DNA from 3 places in the Cronobacter muytjensii ATCC 51329 genome. Region 1 is predicted to be linked to each of the others. Evidence: riboswitches for the same ligand, from Rfam matches in the RefSeq annotation. Region 1 holds a riboswitch; each other region holds the start of a gene.
What was found. Region 1 has a riboswitch for thiamine pyrophosphate ahead of thiM (hydroxyethylthiazole kinase). Riboswitches for the same ligand answer to the same signal wherever they lie in the genome.
Positions count from the first base shown of each region.

Region 2: it holds a riboswitch for thiamine pyrophosphate, as region 1 does, so the genes downstream of both, thiB (thiamine ABC transporter substrate binding subunit) here and thiM (hydroxyethylthiazole kinase) in region 1, are expected to answer to the same signal.
Region 3: it holds a riboswitch for thiamine pyrophosphate, as region 1 does, so the genes downstream of both, thiC (phosphomethylpyrimidine synthase ThiC) here and thiM (hydroxyethylthiazole kinase) in region 1, are expected to answer to the same signal.

Region 1 covers NZ_CP012268.1:1,132,650-1,138,923, forward strand. The annotation lists gene AFK63_RS21535 (hypothetical protein) at 16-477, opposite strand; gene AFK63_RS21145 (YadA C-terminal domain-containing protein) at 801-1,472, opposite strand; gene AFK63_RS21150 (hypothetical protein) at 1,481-2,422, opposite strand; TPP riboswitch at 3,676-3,772, shown strand; gene thiM (hydroxyethylthiazole kinase) at 3,806-4,603, shown strand; gene thiD (bifunctional hydroxymethylpyrimidine kinase/phosphomethylpyrimidine kinase) at 4,590-5,390, shown strand; gene fbaB (class I fructose-bisphosphate aldolase) at 5,536-6,274, shown strand, end outside.
Region 2 covers NZ_CP012268.1:3,274,198-3,280,471, forward strand. The annotation lists gene AFK63_RS15060 (sugar efflux transporter) at 1-987, opposite strand, end outside; gene sgrT (glucose uptake inhibitor SgrT) at 1,107-1,271, opposite strand; gene sgrR (HTH-type transcriptional regulator SgrR) at 1,358-3,022, shown strand; TPP riboswitch at 3,058-3,159, shown strand; gene thiB (thiamine ABC transporter substrate binding subunit) at 3,192-4,175, shown strand; gene thiP (thiamine/thiamine pyrophosphate ABC transporter permease ThiP) at 4,151-5,761, shown strand; gene thiQ (thiamine ABC transporter ATP-binding protein ThiQ) at 5,745-6,274, shown strand, end outside.
Region 3 covers NZ_CP012268.1:3,669,920-3,676,193, forward strand. The annotation lists gene hemE (uroporphyrinogen decarboxylase) at 1-710, opposite strand, end outside; gene nudC (NAD(+) diphosphatase) at 751-1,524, opposite strand; gene AFK63_RS16880 (Rsd/AlgQ family anti-sigma factor) at 1,627-2,130, shown strand; TPP riboswitch at 2,183-2,292, shown strand; gene thiC (phosphomethylpyrimidine synthase ThiC) at 2,413-4,314, shown strand; gene thiE (thiamine phosphate synthase) at 4,311-4,946, shown strand; gene AFK63_RS16895 (HesA/MoeB/ThiF family protein) at 4,939-5,688, shown strand; gene thiS (sulfur carrier protein ThiS) at 5,678-5,878, shown strand; gene thiG (thiazole synthase) at 5,880-6,274, shown strand, end outside.

The DNA.
Region 1 (6,274 bases):
AGGGCTGTTAAATCATTACTTTATTAATTGACTATTTACTACCACTTCATTTTCAACTATCAAACGTAAACTATAATTGCCTTTATGCCACTCTCCATTGTCAGGCTTCCAACCTTTGGAAAGTAAGTATTCAGCAGCATCAGAAATAGGTTTATTCATTACATGATCTGCTTCACTGGCAATCTGCTTATAACTTCCACTTGCTTGAGGCGCTTTTACATCACATTCACCATTAGCATCTTGCACTTGTGTACATCCTTCAGGTAAGTGCTTGTGAACTGATTGTGCATATTGTTTAGCTGCATTATCAAGGGCTTGTTTTTCAGCAGCAGCATAGATATTCGATTGTCTGTTTTGCTCTGCAAGATAGCATGTGTCTCGGCTAATACCCTGTGCTTCACATTTAGCCATACGATCAGCAGCAGAAGAACAGCCAGCCAGAGTTACAATTATCGCAAGCAAGGTTAACTTTTTCATTTGAACACCTCAACTATCACTATTAATATTATCATTTCAACTATTAATATGACCAGATTCAAAGTTACATTTAAGCTAGTCATTCATACAGTTTGAATTATCGTATGAAATATAAGAATCATACATGGTGCCTATCCAAAAACCAGTAAGCACTAATGCAAGCGAAACGAGAGCAGAAAGAAGGATGTTTTTAATCATGTTTGCTTTCATCAAAAGAATATAGAAAAGAAGCCGGTCCAACGCTATGTAACTGACAAATCCACACCAAGAGTGCCAGACAGACTTCTTATCTATACGCCCCATTATTGAGGCGTAAGATTTGATTACCAACCGAAGGAAACACCCGCGCCTACAGTAGCACCGCCATAAGATCCAGCACCTACAGAAGCTTTAGTTACTACATGCTCAGAGACCCGAGCAGAGAAACCAACAGCTACAGCACCTTCTGCATCATTGCTGCCAACACCAACCCCTACAGAGTAGTTTTGAGAGTCGGTTACTTGTGGGATGTTAGACATTGCAGCTACAGAAGCAATCCCCACAGCAGCGCGTTTACGGTTAGACTCAACATCGCTTTTCAGACTACGGAAAGCGTTATTACTCTCACTCTCCAGCGCCGTGATCCGTGATTCATGATTAGCCAGTGTGTTAGCGTGAGACTGAACAGCAGCGCTATTAGCTTCACTACGAGCTTTAACATTAGCTACAGCAGATTTATTAGCAGCGGCTGCAGTTTGAGCGTCTACGGCTTGTTGTTGAGCGTATACGCTATTTGAGTAAGCGTTATTTGAGGTAGTTTTAGTAGTCGCTATTTTAGATGGTTTTGCAGAGATAACAATCTCTTGTTTGTTAGTGGTTGCAATACCATTTTTAGCATTATCTTCAATGACATCAGTAGAAGTAATAGCTTTGGTATTATCAACCTGAACGATATTCAGTTTTGGTTGTTCAACCTTCGGATAGATTGTTTCACTAGTAGTTGTAGCTTTGACCAATGTAGTGTTTACAACCGGAGTATCAATATGATCTGGTTTGTTAACTGTGTAATGGTTTCCTTAGTCGTTGGCTCACTTTTCACTAAAGGAGCCGAAACATCTGGAGTATCAACACGGGCAGGTTTGTTCGTGGTCACAATAGTTTCACTGGTAGTTTCAGCTTTAACCAGTTGAGCCGGAGCAGCTACCGGAGTAATAACATGTGTCGGTTTATTAACATTGGTTATTACTTCATTATTAGTATATGGCGTAACAGGGTTGATAGTGTCTGTAATCACTTTATCAGTTACATAGCTCTGTTTTACCGGTATGACTTCAACTTGTAATTTAGTTGGCGTGGCTACAGGTTGTTTAGCTGGAGTGAGGTTAACCATTTGCATTACTGGTGCTTGTTGCTGTTTAACCGGAGCGCCATAGATAGCCAGTGGTGCAGGAGCTACAACTTTAAGCGGTACAGGCATTTTGTCAGGAGTAGCTTGCGGCAGTGGCTGAGGGATAGCCATATGAGCCGGAGGAACAGGCATCTTAGACGGTGTGCCGTAGATAGCCAGCGGAGCCGGAGCTTTGTTATAGGCAGGAATTTTAGACGGTACAGGGATGCCATTCGGATCGTGTTTAACAATGGCAGGCATCGGTTGTTTGCCCGGAATAGCATCAGGTGCAGCAGTCGGAACTTTATGCGGAGCCAATACAGGATACAACACCCCATGAGCATGACCAGCCGGAGCGTAAACAGAATCAGGAGCGTTATCAGCCTGATTCATGGCGCTGTTAAAACGGCTGATATGATTCAGTTGCGCGTTAAGCTGTGAAGCATTAGCGCTTACAGTTTCGTAGCCGTATTGAGTTTGAGCGGCATTAACAGATGAAGCCGCGATAGCGCCAAGTACAGCAACAGCAACTACAGTTTTCACATTTGAAGTTTTCATTTTAACCATCACCATTAACATTATTGATTTATTGAAAGCGGTTTCGCTTGCAAGCGCCTTAAACAGGCTTTGTCTCTATTAAAGAAACGCACTTAATTTATGAAGCGAACTATCCCGTATGGAAACGATTACAATTTTGACGTAGATCACAAAAAGTATTGGTTGATGAATATTTCGTTGTATTAAAAACGAGAAGTATTGAAAAGATATTTCGAATGAAAGACAAAGCTGGATTAACGATGGTGATTTCTATTCTCAATATACTTGGTTTACTAGTACGTTATTAAAATACCTTATAAAAACGATATGCGTTTATAGCAGATAAATACATATTGGTAGTGTGATCGTCCATATGCACAGAGGTAAGATGTAGAGTTGTTAGCGCTCTGGCTTTAAAAAACCACAGTATGAGAGTGACGATAAGAGGAAGAACATTAAAAGAGAACCGATAAGGAAGGCCAAAGAAAGGTTAATAATTTTCATATACTACTTTCTTTCCCTCTTCTTCTACTAGCGGTCTGTTGTTCTTAGAGTGAAGCTTGTAGGAAACTGTAAGTTTCTTAGGTATAGGAAATGTTTTAGGGAAATACTGCTCTAATATTTAAATTTAACGTTATTGTAATGATTATATCGGTATTAAAATTGATGTTTTATAGCCTTAGCTATGTATAGCATCGCTTAACACAGCAGTTATACGGGGAGCGTTGCGCCCCTCCAGGCTCCCGCGAAAGCTAACTAAACCCCCGTCAGGGGGTTGGCTTGCTCTTCCTGAGCTAAGGCTATAGTAAATTAATTACTTCCCAATTTAATATTGGAGATTGAAGCAATGACACCCAATAAATATATATTATTAACCTGGCACGTAAAAAGAACGCAGCTAAAGCATTAGTTAAGTCTGGAACATCAAGAATATCAACATAAGTTTCTGGCAAATCTGAAAACCTTGCTTATACGGTTATGTTGTGACGTTTTTGGTCTTTAGTATTTTCTCCCTTTTACTGGCGTTGTTTGTCTTTTGCTCCTGTCTTGCGTGAAGAAGGCAATGCCGGACAGGGCCAGTAATTGGAAGCTTGCGACAATGACCACTTTCCTACGCTTTGTACACCCTAAGCGGAATACAAGCGGATGAACTCATTAAAGCGCTTGATTACGTGATGCAGCTATTTCGAGTGTGATAACTGCTGTGATAAATCGAAAAATCTTGCACCCTGCCTACGGCCCCGGTTACACTAAGAACTTACAACTTGTTTGTGTGTAACTCATTGTTTTGTAATTGATTTGACTCGGGGTGCCCTTCTGCGTGAAGGCTGAGAAATACCCGTATTACCTGATCTGGATAATGCCAGCGTAGGGAAGTCAGATGCCTGTCCGGTATCCCGTCTTCGCGCCTGGCAGGAGAGAATCATGTCTTCTGACCTGCTTTGCGGCACCCATGCCGCGCCTGTTGTCACTCAACTTTGCCGTCACGCTCCGCTGGTTCATTGCATCACTAATGATGTGGTGCAAAATTTCACGGCTAATGTCCTGCTCGCACTGGGCGCCTCGCCCGCAATGGTTGTGGATGCCGACGAAGCCGCGCAGTTCGCGGCCATCGCCGATGCCCTGCTGATTAATTTAGGTACGCTCACGCGCCCGCAGCAGCAGGGAATGCGCGCGGCTATCGACAGCGCCCGTGCGGCGGGAACGCCCTGGACGCTCGACCCGGTCGCGGTCGGCGCGCTGACGCTTCGCACGGACTTCGCGCATGAGATTCTGGCGCAAAGGCCCGCGGCTATCCGCGCGAACGCATCGGAAATCCTCGCGCTGGCCGGTGTGAGCCGTGGCGGACGCGGCGTTGATGCCACCGAGAGCGCGCATCACGCCCGTGAAGCCGCGGCTGTGCTGGCTCGTCGCAGCGGCGCCGTCGTCGCGGTGACCGGCGAGGTCGATTACATCACCGACGGCGAGCGTATGCTGGCGGTCAACGGCGGCACCACGATGCTGACGCGCGTGGTCGGCACCGGCTGCGCGCTCTCGGCGGTAGTGGCCGCCTGCTGTGCGCTGCCGGGCGATCGTCTTGAGAATGTCGCGACGGCCTGCTGGCTGATGAAGCGCGCGGGCGAACAGGCGCTTGCTGTCGCGAAGGGGCCGGGCAGTTTCGCGTCCGCATTGCTCGACAGCCTGCATGCGCAGGCGTTCGGAGGTCACCATGCAACGCATTAACGCGCTGACTATCGCTGGCACCGACCCGAGCGGCGGGGCGGGTATCCAGGCGGATCTGAAAACCTTTTCGGCACTGGGCGCTTATGGCACCTCGGTCATCACCGCGCTGGTGGCGCAGAACACGCGCGGCGTGCAGTCCGTGTACCGCATTGAGCCGTCGTTTGTCGCCGCCCAGCTCGATTCGGTGCTAAGCGACGTGCGTATCGACACCACTAAAATCGGCATGCTGGCCGAAACGGACGTGGTTGAGGCCGTGGCGGAGCGGCTCTCGCGCTACCGGGTGCGCAATATCGTGCTGGATACCGTGATGCTTGCGAAAAGCGGCGATCCGCTGCTGAGCCCGTCGGCGGTGCGTACGCTGCGTGAACGGCTGCTGCCGCAGGTGGCGATTATCACGCCAAATCTGCCGGAGGCGGCGGCGCTGCTTGATACCGCCCACGCCCGCAGCGAGGCGGAGATGCGCCAGCAGGGCGAGGCGTTACTGGCGCTCGGCTGCGGCGCGGTGCTGATGAAAGGCGGCCATCTCAATGATGCCGAAAGCCCGGACTGGCTCTTTACCCGCGACGGCGCCACGCGCTTTACTGCGCCGCGCGTGGCGACGAAAAACACGCACGGCACCGGCTGTACGCTCTCCAGCGCGCTGGCGGCGCTGTACCCACGCCACTATGACTGGGTCCAAACCGTGACGGCGGCGAAAGCGTGGCTGACAAAAGCGCTGCAACAGGCGGATAGTCTGGAAGTAGGGGAGGGGATCGGGCCTGTCCATCATTTTCATGCATGGTGGTGAACCGTGCCAGCAGAATAAACTGAAAATGCGCTCAGGTCTGGCAATCTGTGCTATTCAGTACCAGGCTTAGACTGCCCGGTTAGCGGGTGGGTAAGGATCTTTTCGTCCGGCGGGCGTCGTCCGCCGACAATTACGGGAGCGTATGATGACTGATATTGCGCAGTTGCTCGGCAACGATGCCGATAGCCTGTTACAGCACCGCTGTACGACCATTTCCTCCGACCAGCTTTATCTGCCAGGGCCGGATTATGTCGATCGCGTAATGATCGATAACAACCGGCCTCCGGCGGTGTTGCGAAATATGCAGACTCTCTATAACACCGGGCGCCTCGCGGGCACCGGCTATCTTTCTATTTTGCCGGTGGATCAGGGCGTCGAGCATTCGGCGGGCGCGTCGTTCGCAGCTAACCCGATGTATTTCGACCCGAAAAACATCGTCGAGCTGGCCATTGAAGCGGGCTGCAACTGCGTGGCCTCAACCTATGGCGTGCTGGCGTCGGTGTCGCGTCGCTACGCGCACCGTATTCCTTTCCTGGTCAAGATTAACCACAACGAAACCCTGAGCTACCCGACGCAATACGATCAGACGCTGTATGCGAGCGTTGAGCAGGCGTTCAATATGGGCGCGGTGGCGGTGGGGGCGACTATCTATTTCGGCTCCGAAGAGTCGCGTCGCCAGATTGAAGAAATTTCTGCCGCGTTTGAGCGCGCGCATGAGCTTGGCATGGTGACGGTGTTGTGGGCGTATCTGCGTAACAGCGGCTTTAAGAAAGAGGGCGTGGATTACCACTCCAGCGCCGACCTGACCGGTCAGGCCAACCATCTGGCAGCGACCATCGGCGCGGATATCGTGAAGCAGAAAATGGCGGAGAATAACGGCGGCT
Region 2 (6,274 bases), 2.1 Mb from region 1:
AAACCAGATCATGCCGATCCCGGCGACAATCCCGATAAACACCGCGTTAAACAGCTGTAACCCCAGTAGCGCCTCGCGGCTGTGAAAGAGATTCAGCCCCGCGTAGAACACCACGCCCGCCCCCACCGCCAGCAGCATCATCGGTTTTTTACCGAATCGCTTCACGTAAAAACCGGCCAGCAGCATCGCCGGGATCTCAAGCCCCGCCGCAGTGCCCATCAGCACGCCCGCGAGGCTTTCCGGCAGCGCTAAATCCTGGCTCACCCACAGCGGCATATCGATGATATACATCGTGTTGCAGGCCCACATCAGCACAGAAGCGATAAACAGCATCCGCACGTTTTTATCTTTCCAGCCGCTCACCTGCGTCAGCGCCACATCGGCGGGTTGCTCAATACGCGCTACCGACGGCAATGCGAAGAAGATAATCGTCAGGCTCAGGATGAAGATTCCGGCGGCAATCAAAAACATGGTGGTAAAGCCGAAACTCAGCGCCAGCATGAACGACAGCGGCGGCCCGATAACCCAGGCGAGCGACAGCTGGGCGCGCATCACCGAGCTGAACATCACCGCCTCGCGGGCCGAGTTATCGGCATATTCACGCGCGAGAGCAAACAGCTGCGGCATGGCGGTATTCGCGAGCGACGCCAGCAGCACGCCTGCGGTAATCAGCGTCAGGTAGTGGCGGTTAAAGGCGAACAGCACGCAGTTTGCAACGGCCATTACACAGCAAAAGAGGATAAGTTTACGTCGGTCGCCCCGGCTGTCGGAGCGCTTCGCCAGTAACAGGCTTACCGCAATCCCGGCGATGGCGTTAACGGTGTAAAACAGCCCCACCCAGAACGGCGGCGCGCCGACTTCACGGCTCAGAAACAGGCTCAGCGTCGGCGCCTGTAGCGCCCCCGCCACGCCCATCATAAAAGCGACAATCATAAAGGCGAGATAGACCAGATTGAGACGTCTTGCAGGCGTGAGGAACCACAACATCGGGCGCATCCTTTCGTTTAAGGCGGGCGGAAAAGTGTTCATCATAGACGAAAAAAGCCAGCAGTAGCACACTGCTGGCGGGTGAAAAGCACCAATACTCAGTTACACGTGATGTCTGCTTAACGGCGCTTAAACGTCACCGGGAAAGTCGTCTCCCACTGCATCACATCATTCAGCATCCGTTGCGGCGTCTGACAACTCAGGCGGGCCAGCCATGAGCCAGAAAGACGTTTTGTTGCACTGAAATACCGTTGGTAAAACCTGCCCGTTGCTGACGTTTTCATAAGCACCTCCGCTTTCATCGAAGAGAAGTATTGCCGTAATATAGGGAATATTAAATTGATGAGTTTCCCGCAGGAGTTCCCCTTTTATGCCTTCAGGTCGTCTGCAACAGCAATTCATCCGCCTGTGGCAATGCTGCGACGGCAAGCCCCAGGAAACCACGCTCAATGAACTGGCGGATCTGCTGAACTGTTCGCGTCGCCATATGCGGACGTTGCTGAACGCGATGCAGGCGCGCGGCTGGCTGACCTGGGACGCCGAAGCCGGGCGCGGCAAGCGTTCGCGGCTGCGTTTTCTCTATACCGGGCTCGCGCTTCAGCAGCAGCGGGCGGAAGATCTGCTGGAGCAGGACCGGATCGATCAGCTGGTGCAGATCGTTGGCGACAAATCCGCCGTGCGTCAGATGCTGCTCTCGCATCTTGGCCGTAGCTTCCGTCAGGGGCGTCATATCCTGCGCGTGCTCTACTACCGCCCGCTGCAAAACCTGCTGCCCGGCAGCGCGCTGCGCCGCTCAGAGACCCATATCGCCCGGCAAATCTTTAGCGGGCTGACGCGCATAAACGAGGAAAACGGGGAACTGGAAGCGGATATTGCTCATCACTGGCAGCGTATTTCCCCTTTTCACTGGCGTTTTTTTCTGCGCCCCGGCATTCATTTTCATCATGGCCGCGAACTCGACATGCTCGATGTCATCAGCTCGCTGCAACGCATCTGCGCCCTGCCGCTTTACGCGCATCTCCGTCAGATAGTCTCCCCTACCGCCTGGACGCTTGATATTCACCTGAGCGAGCCGGATGACTGGCTGCCGTGGCTACTCGGCAGCGTACCGGCGATGATCCTTCCACGCGAATGGCCGGATCTGCCGAAATTCGCCAGTCAGCCGGTCGGTACCGGCCCCTACGCGGTGGTACGCAATAATAGTACGCAGCTGAAAATCCACGCCTTCGACGACTATTTCGGCTACCGGGCGCTTATTGACGAAGTGAATTTTTGGGTACTGCCTGAAATCGGCGAAGAGTTAAGCTGCGCCGTTCAGCTTGAGGGTCCGACGCGTGAGCCGGAAGAAAAAGCCGTCGAAAGCCGTCTCGAAGAGGGCTGCTACTACCTGCTGTTTGATTCCCGCTCGCGCGTCGGCGCGATGCCGCAGGTACGGCGCTGGGTAAGCCATCTGTTCACGCCCGCGCGCCTGCTGCATCGCGCCGCGCCGCAATATCAGCGCATCTGGTTCCCGGCCTACGGCCTGCTGCCGCGCTGGCACCACGCGCCGCAAATTCTGGAGGCGCAAAAGCCCGCCGGGCTGGAGCGCCTGACGCTCACGTTTTATGGCGATCACATCGAGAACCGGATAATCGGCGCGCTGCTGCGCGATATTCTGGCGCAGGAACAGGTTGAGCTGGAGCTGCGTGAAGTGAGCTACGAGGAGTGGTATCAGGGAGAGATAACCAGCGATCTGTGGCTGAACAGCGCCAATTTCACGCTGCCGCTTGATTTCTCGCTGTTCGCGCAGCTGTGCGAAGTGCCGCTTATCCAGCGCTGTATCCCGCTCGACTGGCAGGGCGACGCGCAGCGCTGGCGCACCGGCGCGCTTAACCTGCCGCAGTGGTGCCAGACAATGCTGGAGCGGCAAGACATATTACCGCTTATCCACCACTGGCTGATGTTACAGGGCCAGCGCAGCATGCGCGGCGTACGGATGAATACGCTCGGCTGGTTTGATTTTAAATCCGCCTGGTTTGCGCCGCCCGAGCCGTAACCCTTTCGCAACATTACGCAAATCATTACAATGGGCCGTTCTCAACGGGGTGCCGCCGGAAAACCGACGCGCTGAGATAATACCCGTCGAACCTGATCCGGATAACGCCGGCGAAGGGATTTGAGGCTACTGCTCAAAATCCTTTGCCCCCATTTGATAAAGGTGCAAAGTGTTAAAAAAACTGCTTCCGCTGCTGGCGCTGGTCGCCGTCCCGGTTTTCGCCAAACCCGTACTGACCGTCTACACCTACGATTCCTTCTCCTCCGAATGGGGTCCTGGCCCGAAAATCAAAACCGCTTTTGAAGCCGAGTGCGGCTGTGAGCTGAAATACGTGGCGCTGGAAGATGGCGTGTCGCTGCTCAACCGCCTGCGTATGGAAGGCAAGAACAGCAAAGCTGATGTGGTGCTGGGGCTCGACAACAACCTGCTCCAGGCTGCCACCGCGACCGGGCTGTTTGCGAAAAGCGGCGTTCCGGCCGGTGACGTCAACATCCCGGGCGGCTGGAACAACGACACCTTCGTGCCGTTCGACTACGGCTGGTTCGCCTTTGTCTATGACAAAAACAAGCTGAAAAACCCGCCGAAAAGCCTGAAAGAGCTGGTGGAAAGCGATCAGAAATGGCGCGTTATTTATGAAGATCCGCGTACCAGCACGCCGGGGCTTGGCCTGCTGCTCTGGATGCAGAAAGTCTACGGCGACAAAGCGCCGGACGCCTGGCAAAAACTCGCCGCGAAAACCGTCACCGTCACGAAGGGCTGGAGCGAAGCCTATGGCCTGTTTCTGAAAGGCGAAGGCGATCTGGTACTGAGCTACACCACCTCGCCGGCTTATCACATCATTGAAGAGAAAAAAGATAACTACGCCGCCGCGAACTTCAGCGAAGGCCACTATTTGCAGGTGGAAGTCGCCGGGCGCACCGCCGCCAGCAAACAGCCGGAACTGGCGGAAAAATTCCTTAAATTTATGGTTTCACCGGGTTTCCAGAACGCGATCCCGACCGGCAACTGGATGTATCCGGTCGCGGCTGTCACGCTGCCGGAGGGCTTCAACGCGCTGACGAAACCGCACACCTCGCTGCAATTTACCTCTGAGGACGTGGCCGCGCAGCGCGCCCAATGGACGAGCGAATGGCAACGCGCCGTGAGCCGCTAACACCGGGCTGGCTCTGGCCCGGCCTCATCGCCGCCCTGCTGATGGCGGCGGTGGCGCTGGCGGCCTTCACGGCGCTCTGGACGCACGCGCCGCACACCGATGCCCGCGCCCTGCTGAACGACAGCTATCTGTGGCATGTGGTGCGCTTCTCCTTCTGGCAGGCGTTTCTCTCGGCCCTGATCTCCGTCGTGCCTGCCATTCCTCTTGCCCGCGCCCTCTATCGCCGCCGCTTTCCGGGGCGGCGAACCCTGCTGCGCCTGTGCGCCATGACGCTGATCCTGCCCGTGCTGGTGGCGATCTTCGGCCTGCTCAGCGTCTACGGGCGCAGCGGCTGGCTGGCCGCGCTCTGCGCGGCGCTTGGCATCGAATGGTCTTTTTCGCCCTACGGCCTGCAGGGCATTCTGCTGGCGCACCTCTTTTTTAATATGCCGATGGCGACCCGCCTGCTGTACCAGACCCTGACGCAGATCCCCGGCGAACAGCGCCAGCTGGCCGCCCAGCTTGGCATGCGCGGCTGGGATTTTTTCCGGCTGGTGGAGTGGCCCTGGCTGCGCCGCCAGATCCCGCCGGTGGCGGCGCTGATTTTTATGCTCTGCTTCGCAAGCTTCGCCACGGTACTGGCGCTCGGCGGCGGGCCGCAGGCCACTACCATTGAGCTCGCCATCTACCAGGCATTGAGTTACGACTATGACCCGGGACGCGCGGCGCTGCTCGCGATTCTCCAGATGGGCTGCTGCCTGTCGCTGATCCTGCTGAGCCAGCGTCTTAGTAAAGCGATCCCGGTGGGCGCGACGCTGGTGCGCGGCTGGCGCAACCCGGAAGATTCGTGGCGCAGCAAACTGACCGACGCGCTATTAATTACCGCCGCGCTGCTGCTGTTGCTGCCGCCGCTGCTGGCGGTGCTGGTGGATGGCTTACGCGGCGACATGGGGCACGCGCTGGCCGACCCGGCGCTGTGGCGCGCGCTCTGGACATCGCTGCGCATCGCGCTTTGCGCGGGCCTGCTGTGCGTCATCCTGACCATGATGCTGCTCTGGAGCACCCGCGAGCTTTACCTGCGACACCGCCGTCTCGCCGGGCAGAGCCTGGAGCTTTGCGGCGTGCTGATCCTCGCCATGCCGGGCATCGTGCTGGCGACCGGTTTTTTCCTGCTGCTGAACGCCACTGTCGGGTTGCCAGCGCGCGCCGACGCGATAGTGATTTTCACCAACGCGCTGATGGCTATCCCCTACGCCCTGAAAGTGCTGGATAACCCGATGCGCGATATCGCCGCGCGTTATGGCGCGCTCTGCGCGTCGCTTGAGATACGTGGGCTGAACCGGCTGCGGCTGGTAGAGGCGCGCGCGTTGCGCGTACCGCTCGCGCAGGCGATGGCCTTCGCCTGCGTGCTGTCGATTGGCGATTTCGGCGTGGTGGCTCTGTTCGGTAATGAGGATTTCCGCACGCTGCCCTTTTATCTCTATCAGCAGATCGGCGCTTATCGCAGCGACGCAGGCGCGGTGACGGCGTTGCTGCTGCTGCTACTCTGTTTTCTGTTGTTCACCTTGATTGAAAAACTTCCGGGGCGCCATGCTGACACTGACTGATCTCACCTGGCTGTATCACCATCTGCCGATGCGCTTTACGCTCGACGTCCGCGAGGCCGAGCGGATAGCGGTGCTGGGGCCAAGCGGCGCGGGTAAAAGCACGCTACTCAATCTGATTGCCGGGTTTCTCGCCCCCGCGAGCGGCACGCTGCGCCTCGCGGGCGAAGATCATACCCATACGCCGCCGTCACAACGCCCGGTGTCGATGCTGTTTCAGGAAAACAATCTGTTTAACCATCTGACGGTGCGCCAGAACATCAGCCTCGGGCTCTCGCCCGGCCTGCGGCTGGACGCGCAGCAGAAGCGTCAGGTGGAAGAGATGGCCGGTAAAATGGCGATTGGCGACCTGCTGGAGCGGCTGCCCACGGCGCTCTCCGGCGGTCAGCGCCAGCGGGCCGCGCTGGCGCGCTGCCTGGTACGCCAGCGCCCTATATTGCTGCTCGACGAGCCGTTTTCCGCGCTCGATCCGGCGCTACGTCAGGAGATGCTGACGCTGCTTGAGCACCTCTGCGT
Region 3 (6,274 bases), 1.8 Mb from region 1:
TCCCGCAGCAGCCCGTCGACGATTTTATGCATGTAGTAAAGTGAGAACTGCTGATAGTCGCGCCCGGTCAGCACACCGCCCCAGGTATCGAAAATCATCACCGACTGCGCGCCCGCGCGGATTTGGGCGTTCAGGTAGAGCGTGACGCTTTTCGCGAGCTTATCGAGCAGCAAATGCAGGGTTTGCGGCTCGGCGTACATCATCTTCTTGATAACGGTAAACGCTTTGCTGCTACCGCCTTCCACCATGTAGGTAGCGAGCGTCCAGGGGCTGCCGGAGAAGCCAATCAGCGGCACTTCGCCTTTCAGTTCGCGGCGAATGGTGCGTACCGCATTCATCACATAGCCGAGCTCCTGTTCCGGGTCCGGCACCAGCAGCTTTTCGACATCCGCTTTGCCTGTGATCGGCGAGGCAAAGCGTGGGCCTTCGCCCGCTTCAAAATAGAGCCCCAGCCCCATCGCATCCGGGATCGTCAGAATGTCCGAAAAGAGGATCGCAGCATCAAGCGGATAGCGGCGCAGCGGCTGTAGCGTCACTTCGCACGCCAGCTCGGCGTTTTTGCAAAGCGACATAAAATCGCCCGCCTGCGCGCGGGTGGCCTTATATTCCGGCAGATAACGTCCCGCCTGACGCATCATCCACACCGGGGTGACGTCGACAGGCTGGCGTTGCAGGGCGCGCAGGTAACGATCGTTTTTCAGTTCGGTCATTTTTCTTATTCCTCAAGCGACAGGGCGCCATTGTACCACGTCATTCGTAGTCTGCCCGGCAGCGCGCCACGGTATCTTCTATCAGGCGGCGCGCGACGGTGCCCGGCGCTGGCAACAACGGCAACTGGTCGTAGCGATACCAGCCTGCGTCGATGAGTTCTTTAGGATCGATTTTGATTTCGCCGCTGTCGTAGTCCGCAGTAAAGGCGGTCATCAGCGATTGCGGGAACGGCCAGGGCTGGGACGTCACGTAGCGCAGGTTTTTTACACGGATACTGCTCTCTTCCATCACCTCGCGCGCCACCGCCTGCTCAAGCGTTTCGCCCACTTCGACAAACCCGGCCAGCACGGTATAGACGCCATTGCGGTGACGGGTGTGCTGCGCCAGCAGAATCTTATCTTCACGGCGAATCGCCACGATGATGCACGGCGCGATCTGGGGGTAGTAGCGCTCGCGGCAGTGTCCGCAAAGCATCGCCCATTCGGTTTTACTCGGGTGCATCTCATGACCGCAGTAGCCGCAATATTTATGCGAGCGGTAAAACTCGGCGAGTTGCACACCGCGCCCCGCCAGTTGAAACAGCCCGGCGTCCTGATCGATAAGCTGGCGCACCGAGGCCATCTCGTCATCGCGCTTCTGAAGCACCAGCCATACCGGCGCGTCTTCCCAGGTGCCGATTTGCAGCGCCTTTTCGCCCGTAAGACCAAAATCCGCGGCCCGACCGTAAGGTAATTCTGCTTTTGGCAGCCATAATTTCTGTTCATGGCTGACTATCCACCAGCCATGGTCTAAATTTTCTAATGTACGTTCCATAATTGATTGCGCTACCTCTGCTTCACTGGCACGTTATTAACATTGTTTTTACATATTTTGGGTCATTTGCGTTTTTACATCTTATATCTCATGGAGTCGATCATGCTAAACCAGCTAAAAAGTCTGACGGAACGCGTTGGTGGGAGTAATGAGTTAGTTGATCGTTGGCTTGGCGCCCGCAACCATCTGTTAGTCACCTATTACAAAATGGTCGGCATCAAGCCCGGCAAGGAGCCGCTCACCGCGCTGGATGAAAAGGCGCTGGACGATTTTTGTCACTGTCTGGTGGATTATCTCTCCGCCGGTCACTTCAATATCTACGAACGTGTCATCAGCGAAATGGAAGGCACCAGCCCGCTGGTCGCCGCCACGCAGATCTACCCGCAGCTGGAGGCCAACACCCAGCACCTCATGGATTTCTACGACACCCATCTGGAAAGCGCTATCGATCACGATAATTGCCTGGAGTTCCAGGAGGCGCTTTCCGGCATCGGCGAGGCGCTCGCCGCCCGCTTCGCGCTGGAAGACCAGCTCATCCTGCTGGCCTTTGACAACAACCTGAGCGAAAGCGCCAATGATGAAGCCGGTCTTGCCCGTCCGGCTTGAGTTTGCAATGATTCGCGAGTAGTTTAATCACGTCCCCGCACCTGTTGCGGGGTTTATCTTGTCGGAGTGCCCAGTGCGCAAGCACGGGCTGAGACCGTTAATTCGGGATCCGCGGAACCTGATCAGGTTAATACCTGCGAAGGGAACAAGAGTAATTCCATTATGCCCCGCTCAGGGAGCCGTCTGCCGCTCCTGAAGATCGGTAAACGCGGCGCGGGCGCATCGCCATTACTCCTCCGTTGTTCTGACAAGCCACTTCCTGACCGTTAACTGGAATGCGCTATGTCTGTATCAAACAAACCTGGCCGCCGCGAACAGCGCGCCGCCGCACAACACTTTATCGACACGCTGGAAGGCACCGCCTTTCCCAATTCCCACCGTATCTACCTCACTGGCTCACGCGACGATATTCGCGTGCCGATGCGCGAAATCCGCCTGAGCCCGACGCTTGCGGGCGGCACGAAAGAAAACCCGCGCATTGAACCCAACGAGCCGGTGCCGGTTTATGACACCTCCGGCCCGTATGGCGATCCGGCCGTGCGCATCGACGTGCGCGAAGGGCTGGAAAAGCTGCGCAGCCGCTGGATAGACGCACGTAACGACACGGAAACCCTGAACGCGCGCAGCTCCGCCTACACCCGCGAGCGTCTCGCCGACGACGGGCTCGACGACCTGCGCTTTCGCGGCCTGCTGACACCGAAGCGCGCGCAGGCCGGGAAGCGCGTGACGCAGCTGCACTACGCCCGTCAGGGCATCGTGACGCCGGAAATGGAGTTCATCGCCATTCGCGAAAACATGGGGCGCGAGCGCATTCGCGGCGCGGTGCTACGTCAGCAGCATCCGGGCGAAGGCTTCGGCGCGCGTCTGCCAGACAACATCACGCCGGAATTTGTGCGTGATGAAGTGGCCGCCGGGCGCGCCATTATCCCCGCCAATATCAACCACCCCGAATCGGAGCCGATGATCATTGGGCGCAACTTTCTGGTGAAGGTGAACGCCAATATCGGCAACTCGGCGGTGACGTCATCGATTGAAGAAGAAGTGGAAAAGCTGGTCTGGGCCACCCGCTGGGGCGCCGATACGGTCATGGACCTCTCTACCGGACGCTATATTCACGAAACCCGCGAATGGATCCTGCGCAACAGCCCGGTGCCGATCGGCACGGTGCCGATCTACCAGGCGCTGGAGAAGGCCAATGGGATCGCCGAAGATCTCAGCTGGGAGATGTTTCGCGACACGCTGCTGGAGCAGGCCGAACAGGGCGTGGATTACTTCACCATCCACGCAGGCGTGCTGCTGCGCTACGTGCCGATGACCGCAAAACGCCTGACGGGCATCGTCTCGCGCGGCGGCTCTATCATGGCTAAATGGTGCCTTTCGCATCATAAAGAGAACTTCCTCTATGAACATTTCCGTGAAATCTGCGAAATCTGCGCCGCATATGATGTCTCGCTCTCGCTCGGCGACGGTTTGCGCCCAGGCTCCATCCAGGACGCCAACGACGAGGCGCAGTTCGCGGAACTGCGCACGCTTGGCGAGCTGACGAAAATCGCCTGGGAATATGACGTACAGGTGATGATTGAAGGCCCAGGCCACGTACCGATGCAGATGATCCGCCGCAACATGACCGAAGAGCTGGAGCACTGCCATGAAGCGCCCTTTTACACGCTCGGGCCGCTCACCACCGACATCGCGCCGGGCTACGATCACTTCACGTCTGGCATTGGCGCGGCGATGATTGGCTGGTTCGGCTGCGCCATGCTCTGTTATGTGACGCCCAAAGAGCATCTTGGTCTGCCCAATAAAGAGGATGTGAAGCAGGGGCTTATCACCTACAAAATCGCCGCCCACGCCGCCGATCTTGCCAAAGGGCATCCGGGCGCGCAGATCCGCGACAACGCGATGTCCAAAGCACGCTTCGAATTCCGCTGGGAAGATCAGTTCAATCTGGCGCTCGATCCGTTCACCGCCCGCGCCTACCACGACGAAACACTGCCGCAGGAATCCGGCAAAGTGGCGCACTTCTGCTCCATGTGCGGTCCGAAATTCTGTTCGATGAAAATCACCCAGGAGGTGCGCGATTACGCCGCGAAACAGGCCATCGACGCCGGTATGGCGGATATGTCCAGCAGCTTTCGCGCCCGCGGCGGCGACATCTATCTGCGTCAGGAGGAGGTGGAATGATGGCGCCGCTTTTCGCCCCCGTACCGCGCCGCCTGGGGCTTTACCCGGTGGTAGACAGCGTTGAGTGGATAGCGCGTCTGCTGGAGGCGGGCGTGCGCACGCTACAGCTGCGTATCAAGGATAAAACCGATGCCGACGTCGAAGCGGATGTCCGGGCCGCCATTGCGCTGGGGGAACGCTATCACGCGCGGCTGTTTATTAACGATTACTGGCGACTGGCCATTAAACATCAGGCGTACGGCGTCCATCTTGGCCAGGAAGATCTGGAAACCGCCGATCTCAACGCCATCCGCGCCGCCGGACTGCGGCTTGGCGTTTCTACTCACGACGATATGGAAATCGACGTGGCGCTGGCGGCGCACCCGTCTTATATCGCGCTCGGCCACGTTTTTCCCACCCAGACCAAACAGATGCCTTCTGCCCCGCAGGGGCTGGCGCAGCTGGCCGCGCATGTGAAACGGCTCGGTGACTACCCGACCGTGGCCATCGGCGGCATCAGTCTTGCGCGCGCCCCTGGGGTACTGGAAACCGGCGTCGGCAGCATCGCGGTGGTAAGCGCCATTACGCAGGCGGCGGACTGGCGCGCCGCGACGCAACAGTTGCTCGAACTCGCGGGGGTGGGCGATGAATGACGCGGATTTTATGCGCTACAGCCGCCAGCTGCTGCTGGAAGATATCGCGATTGACGGCCAGCAAAAGCTGCTGGAAAGCCGCGTGCTGATCGTCGGTCTCGGTGGGCTGGGCTCGCCAGCCGCGCTTTATCTCGCAGGCGCGGGCGTCGGCACGCTCTGGCTCGCGGATGACGACGCGGTGCACCTTAGCAATCTTCAGCGCCAGATCCTGTTTGGCGTCGGGGATATCGAACAGCCGAAATCACTTGCCGCGCTACGACGCCTGAAGGCGCTTAACCCGGCAATCGAGACCGTGGCACTGAACCAGCGACTTGAGGGCGACGCGCTGCATGCGGCGGTTTCCAAGGCCGATCTGGTGCTCGACTGCAGCGACAACATGTCGACGCGGCAGGCCATTAACGCGGCCTGTGTGGCGCACGGTACGCCGCTTATCACCGCCAGCGCGGTCGGTATGGGCGGGCAAATCGCCACATTCGCGCCGCCTTTCGAATACGGTTGCTACCGATGCCTGTGGCCTGATGACAGCGAACCGGAGCGAAACTGCCGCACCGCGGGCGTGCTCGGGCCGGTGGTCGGGCTGATGGGCACGCTGCAGGCGCTGGAAGCCATCAAGCTGCTGTGCGACGTGACGCCAGACCGCGGCGAGTTGCGCCTCTTCGACGCGCGCGCCAGCCACTGGCGTACCCTGACACTACAGCGCGCCGCAGACTGTCCGGTGTGCGGAGGCAAGCATGCGCATTGAACTGAACGATGAGGCGATGCAGTGCGTCGAGGGGCTTAGCGCAGCGCAACTGCTGGAACAGCTAAAACTCGACAGGCCCGGTACGGCGCTCGCCATCAACCAGACCATTCTGCCGCGCAGTCAGTGGCCCGATTATGCATTGCAGGAAGGCGACAGCCTGACATTGTTTCAGGTTATCGCAGGAGGCTGAGATGTTACGTATTGCGGATAAAACCTTTCAATCGCGCCTGTTTACCGGCACCGGTAAATTCGCCTCGCCCGCGCTCATGCTGGCGGCGCTGCGCGAAAGCGGCAGCGAACTGGCGACGCTCGCCATGAAGCGCGTGGATCTGACGCGTCGTGATGATGCCCTGTTGGCGCCGTTACAGGCAGCGGGCGTGACGCTGCTGCCCAATACCTCCGGCGCCAAAACCGCCGAAGAAGCGATTTTCGCCGCGCAGCTCGCCCGCGAAGCGCTGGGCACACGCTGGGTCAAACTGGAGATCCATCCTGACGCCCGCTGGCTACTGCCGGACCCGATAGAGACGCTGCGGGCGGCGGAGAAGCTGGTGGCGCAGGGATTTGTCGTACTGCCCTACTGCGGCGC